DNA from 2 places in the Nguyenibacter vanlangensis genome. Region 2 is predicted to be linked to the other one. Evidence: riboswitches for the same ligand, from Rfam matches in the RefSeq annotation. Region 2 holds a riboswitch; the other holds the start of a gene.
The links. Region 2 has a riboswitch for cobalamin ahead of metE (5-methyltetrahydropteroyltriglutamate--homocysteine S-methyltransferase). Riboswitches for the same ligand answer to the same signal wherever they lie in the genome.
Positions count from the first base shown of each region.

Region 1: linked by a shared signal. The riboswitch ahead of AAC691_RS18955 (TonB-dependent receptor plug domain-containing protein) and the one ahead of metE (5-methyltetrahydropteroyltriglutamate--homocysteine S-methyltransferase) in region 2 are both predicted to bind cobalamin.

Region 1 is NZ_CP152276.1:4,055,427-4,064,184, reverse strand. Features, by position in the region: gene AAC691_RS18980 (glycosyltransferase family 1 protein) at 1-654, opposite strand, end outside; gene AAC691_RS18975 (UDP-2,3-diacylglucosamine diphosphatase) at 742-1,572, opposite strand; gene AAC691_RS18970 (ABC transporter ATP-binding protein) at 1,689-2,492, opposite strand; gene AAC691_RS18965 (iron ABC transporter permease) at 2,489-3,493, opposite strand; gene AAC691_RS18960 (ABC transporter substrate-binding protein) at 3,490-4,425, opposite strand; gene AAC691_RS18955 (TonB-dependent receptor plug domain-containing protein) at 4,427-6,454, opposite strand; cobalamin riboswitch at 6,630-6,866, opposite strand; gene AAC691_RS18950 (histidine phosphatase family protein) at 7,027-7,659, shown strand; gene bluB (5,6-dimethylbenzimidazole synthase) at 7,649-8,311, opposite strand; gene AAC691_RS18940 (iron transporter) at 8,354-8,758, opposite strand, start outside.
Region 2 is NZ_CP152276.1:1,275,625-1,284,382, forward strand. Features, by position in the region: gene AAC691_RS05790 (outer membrane beta-barrel protein) at 1-776, shown strand, start outside; gene AAC691_RS05795 (polysaccharide biosynthesis/export family protein) at 804-1,391, shown strand; gene AAC691_RS05800 (APC family permease) at 1,363-3,030, opposite strand; gene metE (5-methyltetrahydropteroyltriglutamate--homocysteine S-methyltransferase) at 3,120-5,465, opposite strand; cobalamin riboswitch at 5,570-5,783, opposite strand; gene AAC691_RS05810 (metalloregulator ArsR/SmtB family transcription factor) at 5,848-6,813, shown strand; gene metF (methylenetetrahydrofolate reductase [NAD(P)H]) at 6,886-7,839, shown strand; gene AAC691_RS05820 (hypothetical protein) at 7,918-8,109, shown strand; gene AAC691_RS05825 (DUF2459 domain-containing protein) at 8,138-8,758, opposite strand, start outside.

The DNA of each region.
Region 1 (8,758 bases), 2.0 Mb from region 2:
GGGCCCGTCACCGACCACGATCTTGGTGCCGGGCAGGTCCAGATCGAGGAACGCGGTCAGGTTCTTCTCGATCGCCACCCGGCCGACATAGAGCATGTACGGCCCCGGAACGCCGTACAGCGCCTGCCAGTCATGGCCGGCCGAGTCGGGGCTGAACCGGTCGGTATCCACACCCCGCGTCCAGCATTCCAGATGGCGGAAGCCGCGATCGCTCAACTCGCCCAGCATGCTGGGCGTCGGCACCAGGGTCAGCGCCGCGGCGCCGTGGAACCAGCGCAGGAACCCATAGGGCACGCGGGTCGGCAGCCCGCTCCGCGCCCGGATATATTCGGGGAACCGCGTATGGAACGACGAGGTGAAGCATCGCCCGTTGCGGATCGCCCAGCGCCGCGCGGCCAGCCCCAGCGGCCCCTCGGTCACGATATGGATCGCGTCGGGACCAAACGCCCCGATCAGCCGGCGCAACCGGCGATAGGGCAGCACGCTCAGCCGGATTTCCGGATAGGTCGGACAGGGGATGGTCCGGAACAGGTGCGGACCGATGACCGACACGGTCACCCCCATCGCGCGCAATTCGTCCGCCAGGCGCGACACGGTGCGCACCACGCCGTTGACCTGGGGATACCAGGCATCGGTGATCACAAGCAGGCGCAAGGCATGGTCCGCCGATACATGATCCGCCGACACACAATCCACCGATACGGGCCCGGCACGATCCAGAACCACGGCAGACGGCGTCATTCAGACGCCGGCCGGAAACAGCAGCGACGCCAGGCGCGATGCGTTCGCCGGCAGGCGGCGGCGCACATCGGTCATGTCCAGCAATTCCATGCTGCCGTCATGATGCTCGACCAGCGCGGTGCAGCTTTCGACCCAGTCGCCGTCATTCATGTACAGCACGCCGTCCAGGTCCTTGATGATGGCGTGGTGGATATGGCCGCAGATCACGCCGTCCATCCCGCGGCGCCTTGCCTCGTCCGCCACCGCGGTCTCGAACCGGTCGATGGCCATGACCGCGCCCTTGACCTGCCGCTTCAGCCATTTCGACAGCGAGCGATAGGGCAGGCCCAGCCGGCGGCGCACTAGGTTGAACCAGCGATTGACGATCAGCGCCGCCGTATAGGCCCGGTCGCCCAGCATCGCCAGGAACGGGGCATAGCGCACGACGCTGTCGAACTCGTCGCCGTGCAGGACCAGGAATTTCCTGCCCGCCGCGGTCACGTGCTCGGCCGTTTCGCACAGGCGGATGCCCGCGACCTCCAATTGATGCGGCAGCCAGCGGCGCAGGATCTCGTCGTGATTGCCGGGGATATAGACGATCTCGGTCCCCTTGCGGCCCATGCGCAGGATCTGGTTCACCACGTCATCGTGATGGCTGTTCCAGAACCAGGAGCGTTTCAGCTTCCATCCGTCGATGATGTCGCCGACCAGATAGAGACGTTCGCACGTCATGCCGCCCAGGAATTCCGACAGAAGATCCGCGCGGCAATCGCGCGTGCCCAGGTGTACGTCGGAAAGGAAGACGGTCCGGTAACTGGCCGACGCAAGCCGGTCGTTCAGAATCACGTTCATCGCGGACAGCACACCCAGATGAAAGACGGGCTTCTTCTACCCGGAACCGTCCATTACTTTTGTGTATCTTTCATGAAATCGGCGGCAGGGCGCGAGCCGCCCCGTGTTGCGCGCCCTCACTCCGTCAGCGACCAGGGGATGACCGCCTGGCCGATGCGCCGGACCGCGACACCATAGACCGCCTGCATGGCCATGTCGGTCAGGACGTCCTGCGGCAGGCCGTCCGCCACGACGCGCCCGGCCTGCATCAGCATCACCCGGTCGCAGAAGCGCGCCGCCAGCGCCAGGTCGTGCAGCACCACCGCCACCCCCGTCCCCCCCGCCGCCAGCCGCCGGAACGACGCCATGACGTTCAGCGCGTGCGCCGGGTCCAGGGCCGCGACCGGCTCGTCGGCCAGCAGATAGGCGGCTTCGACCGCCAGGGCGCGCGCCAGGCGCATCCGCGCCCGCTCGCCCCCCGACAGCATGCTGCCGGGCCGCGCGCGCAGGTCCAGCAGGTCCGTCTCGCGCAGCGCGCGGGTGATCGCCTCCCGGTCGCGGGCCCGTTCCGGATGGGCCCGGTGCGGCAGGCGGCCCAGCGCGACCAGGTCCTCGACCCGCATCGGCGGCGGCGGCACGTCCTCCTGCGGCAGGAAGGACAGGTGCCGGGCCCGCCATCCGGCCGCCGCCGCCGCCAGGTCGCGCCCATCCAGCACGGCGCCGCCCGCATCCGGCCGCTGCATGCCGGCCATGACGCGCAGCAAGGTGCTCTTGCCCGCGCCGTTCGGGCCGATCAGCCCCAGCACCTCGCCCGGCGCCAGCCGCGCCGCCGCATCGTCCAGGATCGTCCGCCCCGCCAGGGACAGGGTGGCGCCGCGCACATATAAGCCATCCCTGGGCAAACCATCCTTGGGCAGGCCATCCCTGGGCAGGCCGTTCATGACACGCCCCGGCGCATGGCGACCACCCGGTGGAAGAAGACCGGCGCGCCCATCAGCGCGGTGACCACGCCGATCTGCAATTCCGTGCCGCCCGACAGCAGCCGCACCGCCGCGTCCGAGACCAGCAGCAGCAACGCCCCGCCCAGCGCGGCCGGCAGCAGCAGCCGCGCGGGCTGGTGCCCGGTCAGCGGCCGCAGCAGATGCGGGATGATCAGCCCGACGAAGCCGATCGCCCCGCTGACCGCGACCGACGACCCGACCGCCAGCGCCGCGCCCAGGATCACCCGCGCCTGCACCCCGCGCGCGCCGCGCAGGCGAAAGCCCAGGCTTTCCGCCACCTCGTCGCCCAGCGCCAGCGCATCCAGCGCCCGCGCGGTCGTCATCATCAGGATCCAGCCGGCGATGATCCCGGGCAGGCTGACCCATACATGGGTGAAGGTCCGGTCGGTCAGCGACCCCATGACCCAGCGCATGATCTCGAACGACGCATAGGGGCTGGGCATCAGGTTCAGCGCCAGCGCCGTCAGCGCGGCGGCGAAGCTGCTCAGCGCGGCCCCGGCCAGCAGCAGGACCAGCGCCCCGCCCTGCCCCACCAGGCCCATCAGCAGCAGCACCGCCAGCAGCGCCCCGGCCAGCCCGCCCAGCGGCAGCATCAGCACCGACACCGCCGTCAGCCCGGTATAGAAGACCAGGACCGACCCCAGGGCCGCGCCGCCCGATACCCCCAATATGCCCGGATCGGCCAGCGGATTGCGCAGATAGCCCTGCAGCACCGCGCCGGACAGGCCCAGCGTGGCGCCGACCGACGCCGCCAGCAGGGCCCGCGGCAGGCGCAGCTCGCCCAGGATCACCGCGCCGGCGCTGTGCCGCCCCGCCAGCAGGTCGCGCAGCGCCGGCAGGAAGGCGATGCGGCTATCCCCCCAGGCCAGCGACAGCAGCAGCAACGCCAGGACGGCGCCGGCCAAGGCGCCCAGCAAGGGCAGGTCGCGGCGATCGATCATCGGCCGGCCTCCTGCGCCGGATCGGAATATTCCGGGGCGGGACGTTCCCCGGCGACATGCTCCAGGGCGAAATGCTCCAGGGCCTGGCGGGCCTGCGCCAGCCGGTCCAGCGTATCCAGCGTCTGCGGCAGCCCGCACAGCCACAGCCGGCCGGGCAGCGACAGGCGATGCGCGCCGGGAAAGGCCGCGCGCAGCGCCGGATGGTCCAACAGGTCCTGCGCCAGCGAGGTGCCGGTCTCCGAACGGATCAGCACCAGCAGGTCGGGCGGCCGGGCAATCAGATCCTCGATCGGCAGATAGGCCGCATGACGATGCCCCATGGTGGCGGCGAAGTTGCGGAACCCCGCATGGGCCAGCATATCGTCGGCCAATGTCCCCGTACCCGTCACGAAGCCGTTGGCGGCATAGAGCGCGGCGACCGGGTCGCCGCCCCCGGGCGCGGCCGGCCGGGCGATCGGCCGGGCGGCCAGGCGCCGTTCGAACGCGCCGGCCAGGGCGGCGCCCCGTTCGGGCACGCCGGCCGCCTCGGCCAGCGCGCGGAACTGGCCCGGTATGTCCGCCAGCCGCTCGGCCGGCGCGAACTGCACCACCGTCAAGCCGGCCTGGCGCGCCGCCAGCAGGGCGGTCATCGCCGTATAGTTTCCGCCGACCACCAGGTCGGGCCGGGCCGCCACCACGGCCTCGGCCGTCGGGCGGATCGTCGGCACCGCCCGCGCCGCATCGCACAACATCGAATAGGCGCAATCGCGCGCCAGCGGCGACAGGCCGGCGATGTCCTGCGGCGGGACCAGCAGCAGCAGCATCTGGTCGGTGCACAGGTTCAGCGAGACGATCCGGTGCCGCGCCGCCGCCCCCGCGCGCGCCATGGCCGGAATCGCCAGCAGCAGGGCGGCCATTACAGAGGCAAGCAGGGCGCGGGCGGGCAGGCGCATGTCAGTAGGCCAGCGTCACGCCGCCATAGCCGGCCCGGCCGGGCTGGAGATAGCCGATCGGATTTTCATATTGCCGGTTCAGCAGATTGTCGGCCCGCGCGAACACCGACAGGTGGCGGTTGACGCGATAGCGCGCGGCGATGTCGATAGTGACGTAGCCGGGGGCGCGGACATCGCTTTGCATGCCGTAGCGATCGACGTCGCGCCAATGGCTCAGGAACACCAGGCTGCCCGAGACCGTCAGGTCGCGCGTGGCGCGCCAGACGGGGCTGAAGCTGATCTTGTGTTCCGGCCGGCGCTGCAATTCCTGGCCCGTATCGGCATTTTTCGCGACCGTCCAGGTATAGTTCAGCATCAGGTCCAGCGTGTCCAGCGCCTTCCAGCCGATGAAGGATTCCACCCCATGCAGACGGGCCCGCGCGACATTGACATAGGTATAGTCATAGCCGGACAGCCCGGTGGTGATCAGGTTGTCGACCTTGCTCTGATACCAGGTCGCGCCCATCGTCAGCCGCCCGCGCAGCAGGCGCTGTTCGATGCCGGCATCATAGCCCAGCAGGCGCTCGGCCTTCAGGTTCGGATTGGCCAAAAAGAAATAGGCCGGATAGCTGACGAACAACTGGCTCAGCGACGGACCGTGATAGCCCGACCCGGCGCTGGCCTTGATGACCGTGCCGGTGCCGGGCACATGGATGGCGGGCGCCGCGCGCCACGTCACGTAATTGCCGTAGCGCGAATTGGAATCGTATCGGATGTTCGCCGCGCCGTACAGGATCTTGCGCCACTGGCCCTGATACTGGCCGTACCCGGCATTGGTATCGGTATGCGCCGAGATCGGGCTGTTCAGGATGGCCTCGTGGATATGTTCGGCCCCCACCAGCAGACTGCCCGCGCGGCCCAGGTCGGCGGTGCCGTGCCAGTCGATCTTCACCCGTTCGCCGCGATAGAAGCTGGGATTGCCGTCGTCCGGCCCCACCGGTTCGTCCACCGTCAGATCGCGGCTGCGATAGGCCGTGTAGCCCACGCCGAGAATCTGATCGAACCGCCCGCCGAACGAGCGCAGATGCGCCGTGCCGCGCACCACGGCCTCGTTCAGGTTCTGGGTGCTGCGGCCCTGGGTCGGCTCGGGGGGATAGGTGTTGTAGTCGCTGTCGACATAGCGGTACGTCGCCTGCGTCAGGTGCGCCGTCAGCCCCAGGTCGAAATTGTCGGTCACGTCATAGCCCAGGCGGATATTGGCCGAGCGATTGTCGTTGCCGTTGCCCGGCACGTTCAGCCCCGGCGGAATCAGCCGCGGCGGCGTCACCGGCACGCTGGAGACGTGGCTGTGGGTCAGATAGACCGAATAATGGAACCGCTGCCGACTGCCGCGCAGTCCCAGCGCCTCGCCGGTGGTGCCGAAACTGCCGCCCTCGACGCGCAGCGTGGCCTTCATCGGCCCCTCGCCCGCGATCGAGGTGATGTCGATGACCCCGCCCATCGCATCCGCGCCGTACAGGCCGCTTTGCGGACCACGCAGGATCTCCACCCGGCCGATCCCGTCGGTCAGGAACTGCGCGGCATCGAACGCGCCGTTCGGATTGCTGGGATCGTTGATGTCCATGCCGTCCAGCCGCACCTTCACTTCGTTGGCATTGGTGCCGCGCATGAAGATCGAGGTCGTGCCCCCCGGCCCGCCGGTCTGGACCAGGTTCAGCCCCGGCTCCTGCAGCAGCAGGTCGGGCAGGGTGCGACGCTGGCGCAGCGCGATGTCCGCTTCGGTAATGACGCTGACGCTGGTGCCGATCTCATCGATGCGAACGGGGCGGCGGGCGGCGCTGACGGTGACGGATTCCGGCAACTGGTCCCCGCCCAGCGCCACCCGGACATGCTGCGCGCCCATGGCGACATGGGCCGGAGCCGATGCCGGGGCCGATGCCGAAATCGGGGCCGAAGTCGGGGCCGCAACCGGCGCGCCGGGCCGCGCCGCGGCCTTCTCTTCCGCCGCATCGGGCGCCTGCGCCAGCGCGCCGTTCCAGCCGGCGAACATCCCGGCGGACAGGGCCGAGGCAAAGAAGGTCGAGCGGGACAGGACCTGTCGAAAATCGTGCATCAAGTTTCGTTCTCGTGACCATGCGCGATTGCCACGAGACGAGACGGGCCCGCCCTTCCCCCGGAACGGATCCCCAGCTCGCCCGTCGGATCACCCCGCCCGACGGTTCCCGGTCGCAATCAGTGCTGACGGCAGGTCTCCTGGCTTGCGGCAAGACGTTCCGCATGGCCTTCCCGGAGACGAGAACCCCAGTGGCCCCGGGCCCGAACGCCCGGCGATGCGTGAACATGCCGCTTACAGTTGCGGGGGCAGCCGCAGGATTGGACCGGCCGGCCCGCACTGCGTTCCCTTTTAATCCTCGCACGCCTTTTCATCCGCGCGCGACGGAACCATCGCGCCCTTCATAGAAGCTGCGCCCCGCCTGTCAAGAAATCCGCCTGTCAGGAAAATGGCGCGCCGCCGCCGCCCAGGCCGGATGGCCGCCGAAATCCGCTTTGACGGCCACCGGGCCGGCTGGCACGATCGCGGCCGACGGCGTCCTGCGCAGACGCGAGGTGAAGAAAGCGCCGATGACCCCACATCCCCCCGACGACCCGGCAGCCGGCATGCACCCGGCGCTGCCCTTCCTGCTGGTGCGTCACCCGCCGGTGCAGGTCGCGCCCGGTACCTGCTACGGGCGGCTGGACCTGCCGCCCCGCCCGGGATGGGAGGCCCGCGCCGACGGGCTGGCGGTGCTGGCGCGCGGGGCGGGCCTGCGCGTGCTGTACACCGCGCCGGCCGCGCGCTGCCACCTGCCGGCCCGGCGCGTCGCCGAACGGGCCGGGCTGGCGCTGCATGTCGATCCCCGCCTGGCGGAACTGGATTTCGGCGCGTGGGAGGGCTTGGCCTGGGCGCGGATCGACCGGGCCGCGCTGGATGCCTGGGCCGCCGACCCCGAAGGTTTCGCCCCGCCCGGCGGCGAGAGCGGCCATGCGCTGCGCCGGCGCGTCGGCGCGTTCTGGACGGACATGCTGCAGGCGGGCCGGCCGGCCGGCGTCATGACGCATGGCGGGCCGCTGCGCCTGCTCGACGGACTGGCCGCGGGACGCACGCCCCGCCTGCTGGACCCGCCGCCGCCGCAGGGCGCCGCGCGGCTGTTTTCCGTCGTCCCGGCGGAATACGGGCCGGGGACCGAACATGGCGGCCGGCGCCTCAGCGCATGATCCAGGCCCGGCGGGCGGGGTTGCGCCGCTCCCACCCCTGGCGTTCCAGCTCGGGGGAATCCGCCGGCGTTTCAGGATGGCCGACGCACAGATAGGCCAGGAAATTCCAGCCCGGCTCGGCCTCCAGGATGGCGGCGACGCGGGCGGGGTCCAGGATCGACACCCAGCCCACCCCCAGCCCCGCGGCGGTGGCGGCCAGCCAGAATGTATGGATGGCCATCACCGCCGACCAGGTCGTGGTCTGGGGCATGGTCCGGCGCCCCAGCCCGCGCCCCTGGGCAGGATCAGCGTCGCAGAATACCGCGACATGATGGGGCGCGCGATCCAGGCCCGCGAGCTTCAGCGCCGCATAGCGCGCGGCCTCCGCCCCCGTCCGGGCGGCCAGCGCGTCCGCGTTGCAGCGGGCGAAATCCGCCCGGACCGCCGCCCGGCGCGCCGGCGCCTCGACCCGCACGAAGCGCCACGGCTCGCTCAGCCCGACCGAGGGCGCCAGGCAGGCGGTCGCCAGCAGCCGGTCCAGCACCGCCGGGTCCACCGGATCGGTCCGGAAATGCCGCACGTCGCGCCGCCAGACGAACAGCCGATCCAGCGCGTCGCGAAAATCATCCGAAAAACCGGGGGGCATATCGGCGCCTCGGCCGGAATCGTTCATCACAGGGCCATCGTCCGACACCCCCTGGTGTCCTGCCCGAATTTATTTCTGCGGATAGGCGAAGGTGAAGGATTCGCCGAACGGGGCCCAGAAGCCCGGCGTGCCCGTCTCCTTGTCCACATGGTGCATGAAACCGTTCGCCTCGGGCGCGCCATAGCGGAATTCCACCGTATAGGTCCCCGGCCCGTCCATGCGGACATTGTCCGCGTAATGCGGGCCGTCCTTGGCGGTCATGGCGTGCAGCGTGCCCGTTGCCGTCCAGGGGCTGCCGGCGCGGGTCAGCCTGTAGGTGATCGTCAGGTACGGCACCCAGGCCCCGTCCGGAAAGCCCCAGACATTGTCGGCGGTGGCATGGATGTCGGTTTCCAGATGGATGGACCCGGGGCCGGTCGGCATGCCCGCCATCATCGGCGCGACCTCGACCCCCACCAGGTAATTGGCGGCGAT
Region 2 (8,758 bases):
GGCTGACCTATACGAAGCTGTTCGGCCGTTTCAGCCTGATTCCGGCGGCGATCTATGAGGATTACACGTTCGGCAGCGCCTTGGGCGGGGGGATCGATACCAGTTATGCCAGCCTCAGCCACCGCCTGGAGACGGGTTCGCTGACGTCGCGCTTCGAACTGTCGACCGGCAATGCGGCGGTGATGATCCTTCGCGGCTCGACCGCGCAATTCACCAACGGGGGCGAGGGGAACGACTATGCCGACGGGGCGGGATTCCTGGGGCTGGACCTGAATGCGGATTCGGTCATCCGCTATCGCCTGCTGGCGGGGGGCGAGACGCGCCATTTCACCCACGGCCCGGCGCCCGCGGTCACCACCCCGACCTTCGAGATCGACACGATCTGGACGCCGCGGCGGCGGGATACGATCAGCATCTATTTCTATCGGCGCATCCTGGACCCGGCCTCGCCCTTTGCGCGGAACCAGACCGTGACCGACGGGCGCGTGCAATGGGACCACGAACTGCGCCGCACGGTCGTCCTGCGCGGCTATGCGGAAGGCGGGATGAGCCAGACCGGGCGCACGGTCGCCGGCACCGCGTCGCGCACGCAGACCCTGTTCAAATTCGGCGTGTCGGCGAACTGGGTGATCAACCGCTATGTCACCGCATCGCTGTCCTATAGCCATGTGAACGATTTTTCCCATGGCGGCCTGCCCCCCGACCCGCTCTTCCCGACGCGGAAGTCGACCTTCGCCAGCAATTATGTCTCACTCGGGTTCAGTTTCGCCGAATGACGCCCACCGCAAGACCGGAGGACCTTGATGACTGCTTATTTTCCGCGCCGCATGCCTGCGCCTGTTCGCATTGTCTGCCTGGCGGCGCTGGCGGCGCTGGCCGGCTGCGCCCCCGGGAGCAGCCTGCCGCCGATGCCGCCGCCGGCCAATGTGGCCTACCGGCTGGGGGCGGGCGATCAATTGCGGGTGCTGACCTATAACGATCTGCAACTGACCAACAGTTTTACCGTCGGCGACAACGGGCGGATCGCCTTTCCGCTGATCGGGTCGATCCAGGCGTCCGGCCTGACGACGCATGAGCTTGAGAGTGCCATCACCTCCCGCCTGGTGGCGGAGGGCGTTCTGAACCATCCCAGCGTGTCCGTCGAGGTCACGCAGTACCGGCCGATCTTCGTCCTGGGCGAAGTCGCCCATCCGGGGCAATACCCCTATATGCCGGGCATGACGACGTTGAGCGCGGTGGCGTTGGCGGGTGGCTATACCTATCGCGCGATCACCGATTATGCCGGCGCGGTCCGCTCCGGCCCGGACGGCCAGGCCGCCGAAGGACGGGTGAAGCGCAATTCCCTGCTGCAGCCCGGCGATGTCATAACCGTCTATGAGCGATATTTCTGAATTCCGGTGCGGCGGGCGCGTCGGCGGCGGTGGCCGGGGCGGGCGGGGAATCGTCCTCCATCACGGACAGGTCGGGCACGGCGCGGGCGCTGCGCACGCCCCAGGCGCAGAACAGCAGCGAGATCGCCGCCACCGCCGCCAGGTCCCAGCCGTAGGGAATCCAGCCCCGCCCGCCGAACTGCCGGCTGCCGGCATAGGACAGGGCGGCGATGGACGGCAGGTAGGCCATGAACCACGCGGCATGGCGGATGGCGGCGCGGTGGCGTGCCCAGCCATCGTCGCGGCGGAACCAGGCATAGACCGGCAGCAGCATCACCATCAGCAGGATGATGTCGCCGCTGAGCGGCCAGCGGGCCCAGTAGAGCAGCAGCGAGGAGAACATGAAGGCCAGCGCGCCCACCACGCGCATGGCCGGCACGCGGACCGGGCGCGGCCGTTCGGGCAGGGTGCGCCGCAGCGCCAGGGCGGCGATCGGCAGCATCATGTAGGAGATGATGGTGCAGACCGAGATCACCGACGCCAGGATGCCCCAGCCGCGAAAGAAGAACAGGAACACGAACGCCACGGCGAGATTGAACCACAGCGCCGGGCGCGGCACGCCTGAAGAGGGATCGATCCGGCCCAGCAGGGCGGGCATGGTGCCGTTGCGCTGCATCCCCAGGGTCATGCGGGTGCTGCTGGCCAGGTGGGTGGCGCCGGCGCCGCTGGGGGCGAGGAAGGCGTCGAAATAGAGCAGCATCGCCAGCCAGTTGAGGTTGAAGGCGATGGCCAGTTGGGCGAAGGGCGACGAGAAGGACAGCGCCGCCCAGCCCCCTGCCCCGGGCCGCACCGCGCCCAGGAAGGCGCATTGCAGCAGCAGGTAGATCACGGTCGCCAGCCCGACCGCGCCCAGCACGGCGATCGGGATGCTGCGCCCGGGGTTGCGGGCCTCGCCGGCCAGGTTGAGCGGGCTTTGGAACCCGTTGAAGGCGAAGACGATGCCCGAGGTGGACACCGCCGTCAGGATGCCCGACAGGCCGTAGGGCATGAAGCCGCCCAAGGACGCGCCCGGGGGCGTGCCCGAGGGGTCGGCGCCCACCAGGTTGCCGGGGTGGAAGGCGCTGGCGAACAGGGCCAGGGCGGCGCCGGCCGGCACCACCAGCTTGAACACCGTGATCATGGCGTTGAAGCGGGCGAAGAAGCGCACGCCCCAGAAATTGAGCTGGAAATAGACCACCACCAGCAGGGCGGCCACGATCAGGCCGGGGGGTGTCAGGGTGCCGGCCTGGTAGAGGTGATGGGCCCAGGGGAAGGACCAGGAACTCATGTATTGTACCGAGGCCTCGGCTTCGACCGGGACGACGCTGACGATCGACAGCCAGTTGGCGCCGGCCGCCATGAAGCCGACCAGGGGGCCGTGGGTGAGGTTGGCATAGCGCACCATGCCGCCCGCCACCGGGAACATGCCGCCCAGTTCGGTGGCGACGGCGGCGATGACCAGCGCGATGAAGGCCCCCAGCAGCCAGGCCAGGGTGGCCGCCGGACCGGCGGTCGAGGCCGCGCGTTCCGCCCCGAACAGCCATCCCGACCCGATCATGGCGCTGAGCCCGGTGAACATCAATTGCCAGGGGCCGAGCGCGCGATTGAGGTGGGATGACACGTTGGGGGTTCTCCGGCGGCTGGATGCGAGTCGCGACTGTTTCATCCAGCCAACCCGGTCTCGCGCCCCGGCGCAAGGCGCGGGGTGCTTCAGGCGGCGCGCATCCGGCGCGCCGCGTCCACCATGGCGGCTATGGCGGTGCGGACCTCGGGCCATTTGCGGGTCTTGAGCCCGCAATCGGGGTTGACCCAGAGCCGGTCGGGGTCGATCCGGCCGGCGGCGGCGCGCAGCAGGTCGAGCATCTCGCCGGCGGCGGGGGCGCGGGGCGAGTGGATGTCGTAGACGCCCGGACCGATTTCCGCCGGGTAGCGGCGCCCGGTGAAAGCGTCAAGCAGGTCCATCCTGGAGCGTGCGGTCTCGATCGAGATGACGTCGGCGTCCATCGCGGCGATGGCGTCGATGATGTCGTTGAATTCCGAGTAGCACATGTGGGTGTGGATCTGGGTCGCGTCGGCCACGCCCGAGGCGGCGATGCCGAAGCAGGCCACCGCCCAGTCCAGGTAAGCCTGCCAGTCGGCGCGGCGCAGGGGCAGGCCCTCGCGCAGTGCGGCCTCGTCGATCTGGATGATGGCGGCGCCGGCCGCTTCGAGGTCCGTGACCTCGTCGCGGATGGCGAGGGCGATCTGGCGGCAGGTCCGTTCACGCGGCTGGTCGTCGCGGACGAAGGACCAGTTGAGGATGGTGACCGGGCCGGTCAGCATGCCCTTCATCGGCCGGTCGGTCAGGGACTGGGCATAGCGCCACCAGGCGACCGTCATCGGTTCGGGGCGCCGGACGTCGCCGTAGATGATCGGCGGGCGGACATAGCGCGAGCCGTAGGACTGGACCCAGGCATGGCGGGTGAAGGCGAAGCCCGACAGGCGTTCGCCGAAATATTGCACCATGTCGTTGCGTTCGAATTCGCCGTGGACCAGCACGTCGAGCCCGGCTTCTTCCTGCCATTGCACGGCGCGGACGATTTCGGCGCGCAGGAACGAATCATAGGCCGCGTCCGACAGGGTGCCGCGGGCATGGGCGGCGCGGGCCTGGCGCACGTCGCCGGTCTGGGGGAAGGAGCCGATGGTGGTGGTGGGAAAGGCGGGCAGGCCGAGCCGGGCGCGCTGCGCCGCCTGGCGGACGGCGAAGGGCGAGGCGCGGCGGGCCTGGGCGGGGTCGATCGCCGCCATCCGCTGCTGGACCGACGGGTCGTGGATGCGCGGCGAGGTGCCGCGCGACGCGGCGGCCGCCGATGCCGCGTCCAGTTCGGCCCGCACCGCGGCCGGTCCGTCATTCAGCGCCCGGGCCAGGGTGGCGAGTTCGGTGATCTTCTGCACCGCGAAGGCCAGCCAGGAGCGGATTTCGCCGTCCAGCGCGGTTTCGCGGTCGAGGTCCAGCGGGGTGTGCAGCAGGGAGCAGGAGGGGGCGAGCTGGATGGTCCGCCCGGTGCGCACGGCCGGGGCGATGCGGTCCAGCAGCGCCTGGAGGTCGGCGCGCCAGACATTGCGGCCGTCGATGACGCCCAGGGACAGGACCAGGTCGGGGCGCGCCGCCGCCAGGACGGGGCCGAGCTGGTCCGGTGCGCGCACCAGGTCGATATGCAGCCCGTCGACCGGCAGGGCGAGCGCGGTGTCGAGATTGTCGCCCAGCGCGCCGAAATAGGTCGCCAGCATCAGGCGCACCCCGGCGCCGGCCGCGAGCTGCGCATAGGCGCGGCCATAGGCGGCGCGGGCCGCGTCGGTCAGGTCGGTGACCAGGCAGGGTTCGTCGATCTGCACCCAGCCGGCGCCGGCATCGGCCAGGGCGCGCAGGATGGCGACATAGACCGGCAGCAGGCGCGGCAGCAGCGACAGCGGGTCGAAGGCGCCGCCGCGGGCCTTGCCCAGCAGCAGGTAGCTGATCGGCCCCAGCAGGACGGGGCGGGTTTCGATGCCGAGCGCGCGGGCCTGGAGATACTCATCCACCGGCTTGGCCGAGGACAGGCGGAAGACCTGATCGGCGGAGAATTCCGGCACCAGGTAGTGATAGTTGGTGTCGAACCATTTGGTCATTTCCGCGGCGGGCAGGCCCCCGGCGGTATCGGTACCGGAGGCATCGGCGCTGGCGGCATCGGCGTGGCCGTGCGCGCAGCCTGCCGCCGCGTCGCCCCGGGTGCCGCGGGCCATGGCGAAATAGGTCGCGCTGTCGACCGGGCCGCCGGACCAGCCATAGCGGGACGGGATGGCCCCGACCATGACCGACATGTCCAGCACATGGTCGTACAGCGAGAAATCATTGGACGGGATGATGTCGGCGCCGCGATCGCGCTGCCAGATCCAGTTGTCCGCGCGCAGGCGTGCGGCCGCGGCCTGGAGTGCGGCCTCGTCGCCGTTTCCGGCCCAGTGTTCTTCCAGCGCCTGTTTCAGTTCTCGCCTGGGGCCGATGCGGGGAAAGCCCAGTGTGGCGACGGTGACGGTCATGACAGCCTCGACAGTTGGGGCGGGCCGGCGGACAGGCGCGCGAGGCCGGCCGCGCCGGCAGGTCGCCGGCGCGGTGGGGCGCGACCCGTCCGGACACCCCGCCGGAGGATTTCTTCGGCCATGGCAGGTCTCCTGGCTTGCGGGTCACAGCAGCCGGTCCTGCCTTCCCGGGGTCTCTCTCGGTAGAGATTCCCAGTGGCGCGGATGGACCGGTGCTCGCCGCCTACAGTTGCGGGGGCAGCGCCGGATTCGCACCGGCTTCCCTCTTCGCCGCGACGCCGGAAGACTGGGTGCGGAACCATGGCGGTCGGATTAGGACAGGAATGGAAAAAATGAGTCAATAGGAATTGCACATATAAGGATATCGTTATATGTGACGTTCATGAGCCGATCGCTTGTCATTTTCCAGGCCCTGGCCGATCCGACGCGGCTGCGGATCCTGGCGTTGCTGCGCACGATGGAACTGTCCGTCGGCGAGATCGCGCAGGTGCTGGGGCAGAGCCAGCCGCGCGTGTCGCGCCATGTGAAGATCCTGGTGGCGGCCGGGCTGGCGGAGCGTCGCAAGGAAGGGAGCTGGGTGTTCCTGACGCTGGGGACGGAGGAGGATTTCGGGCCGCTGCTGGCCGCCATGGACCGGTGGGACCGGCATGACGACGCCGAGCGCGCGGCGGACATCGCCCGGCTGAAGGCGGTGCGTACGGTGCGGGCGATGGCGGCGGAGGATTATTTCGAGACCCATGCGGCGAACTGGGACGCGATCCGCTCGCTGCATGTCGCGGAGGGCGATGTCGAGGCCGCGATCCTGCGCGTTCTGGCGCCGGAGCCGATCGGGCGGCTGGTGGATATCGGCACCGGGACGGGGCGGATGCTGGAATTGCTGGCCCCCCGGGCGGACAGCGCGGTCGGGTTCGACCGCAGCCCGGCGATGCTGCGCCTGGCGCGGACCAAACTGGCCCAGGTGGGGCTGACCCAGGCGGCGTTGGCCCAGGCGGCGTTGGAAAATGCGGAATTGCGGCAGGGCGACATGTATGCGCTGCCGCTGGCGGCCGGTGCCGCGGACGTGGCGGTGATGCACCAGGTGCTGCATTACGCGCAGCACCCGGCCGCCGCGATCGCCGAGGCGGCGCGGCTGCTGGCGCCGGGCGGGCGGCTGCTGGTCGTGGATTTCGCCCCGCATGAGCGCGAGGATTTGCGCGAGCGCGATGCGCATGTGCGACTGGGATTTTCCGACGCGCACATGGCCGAATGGTTCGCCGCCGCCGGGTTGCGCGCCGAAGAGCCGGTGCGCCTGGATGGCGAGCTGACCGTCAAGCTGTGGCTGGGCCGCCGCGCGGCCGACGGCCGCTGAGCGCTCGCCGCCTGCTTCTTTCGTTTCCTGATCCTTTATTTCCCGATGATGATTGCCGAGGAGCCGGCCCGCATGTCTTTTCTTTCCCTTCCCGGCCTTTCCCTTCCCGGCCTATCCCAGCCTGGACACGCCGCCGGCCCGTTTCCGTGGCTTGCCCCGGCCGAGGCGCCGGACGCGGAGATCGGGGTGTCGTTCGAATTCTTTCCGCCCAAGACCGAGAAGATGGCGGACGGGCTGCGCCAGGCGGTGGCCGGCCTGGCGCCGCTGGGGCCGCGCTTCGTGTCCGTGACCTATGGCGCGGGCGGGTCGACGCGCGACCGGACGCTGGCGGTGCTGCGCGAGATGGTGCGCGACCATGCCGTGCCGGTGGCGGGCCACCTGACCTGCGTCGGGGCGTCGCGCGCCGAGGTGGACGCGGTGGCGCGGGACTATTGGCAGGCGGGGGTGCGGCATATCGTCGCGCTGCGCGGCGATGCGGCCGAGCCTGGCGGGCGGTTCGTGCCGCATCCGGAGGGATATGAGAACGCGGCGGCGCTGGTCGCAGGCCTGCGGCGGGTGGCGCCGTTCGAGATTTCGGTCGCGGCCTATCCGGAGACCCATCCCGAGGCGCGGAGCCCGCAGGCGGACCTGGACAACCTGAAGGCCAAGATCGATGCCGGGGCGTGCCGGGCGATCACGCAATTCTTCTTCGAGGCCGAGAGTTTCCTGCGGTTTCGCGACCGCGCGGCGGCGGCGGGGATCGATGCGGAGATCGTGCCGGGGATCCTGCCGGTGGGGAACGTGGCGCAGGCCTATCGCTTTGCCGAGATGTGCGGCGCGCGCGTGCCCGACTGGATGCGGCGCCTGTTCGATGGGCTGGACGCGCAGCCGGGGGCGCGGGCGATGGTCACCACGGCGGTTGCCGCCGCGCTGTGCGCCCAGTTGCGCGCGGCGGGCGTGTCGCAATTTCATTTCTATACGCTGAACCGGGCGGACGCGTCGCTGGCGCTGTGCCGGCTGCTGGGACGGCGCGGCGGGGAATCATGACGATGCAGGAACCGGTGCGTGGGCAATACGTTTGATTATATGCTTGTTCATGCACCCTTTTGCGGAAGGTCTTTCGATATGTCGGCCGCTTTCTCCCTGCGCCGTCCCTGCCTGCTTGCCGTCCTGGGTTTGAGCCTGCTGCCGCTGGCCGCGTGCAGTTCCTTCAGCGGCGATGGCGACGATCATCCGCCCCGTGCGCATAATGTGATCGTCGTGCCGCGCGGCACCGACGTGGTGTGTCCGGACGGCACCCAGCCGCCCTGCCCCTGAATGAATCGCCTGAACGGATCGCGCGCGTTCATCGCGCGCCGTCCGACGGCGGGGGTGGAAGCGGGCAGAGCCGGCGGGCGGCCTGCCGGCCCTTGCGCATGACCTGTCCGGCGAAGATCGCCCGGCCGTCGGGTATGGGCAGCCCGGCCTGCCGCAGGGCCTGCTCCACCCATCCGTTGCAGGTGTGGAACAGGGTGTAGCGGCTGCGCGCCGCGTAGAAGAGGCTTTCGGGCAGGTGCCCGACCGCCACCAGGCGCGGCCGTTCCTCTCGCCCCGTAGTTTCCTGCCCCAACGTCCCCTGGCCCAACGTCCCCTGGCCCGATGTTCCTTGGCCCGATGTTCCTTGCCCCATTGTTCCTTGCCCCATTGTTCTTTGCCCTGGCACCAGATCATCGCCGATGAAGGCGGAGAGGCGCGCCATCCCGGCGGGCGGGAGCGGCAGGGTGACGACGGTGCCGGGGGCATAGGCCTGCGGCGGCGCGACGGTCAGGGCGAAGACCTGGATGACGGCCGGGCCGGGGAACGGGCCGATCAGATATTCTTCCGGGCTGGACGTCGGGGCGGTGAAGAATGTCTTCTTGCCGTAGCCGAACAGGACGGTGCGCGCGCCGGGGAAGACCTGGCGGAAATAGGCCAGCGGTCCCGTGAG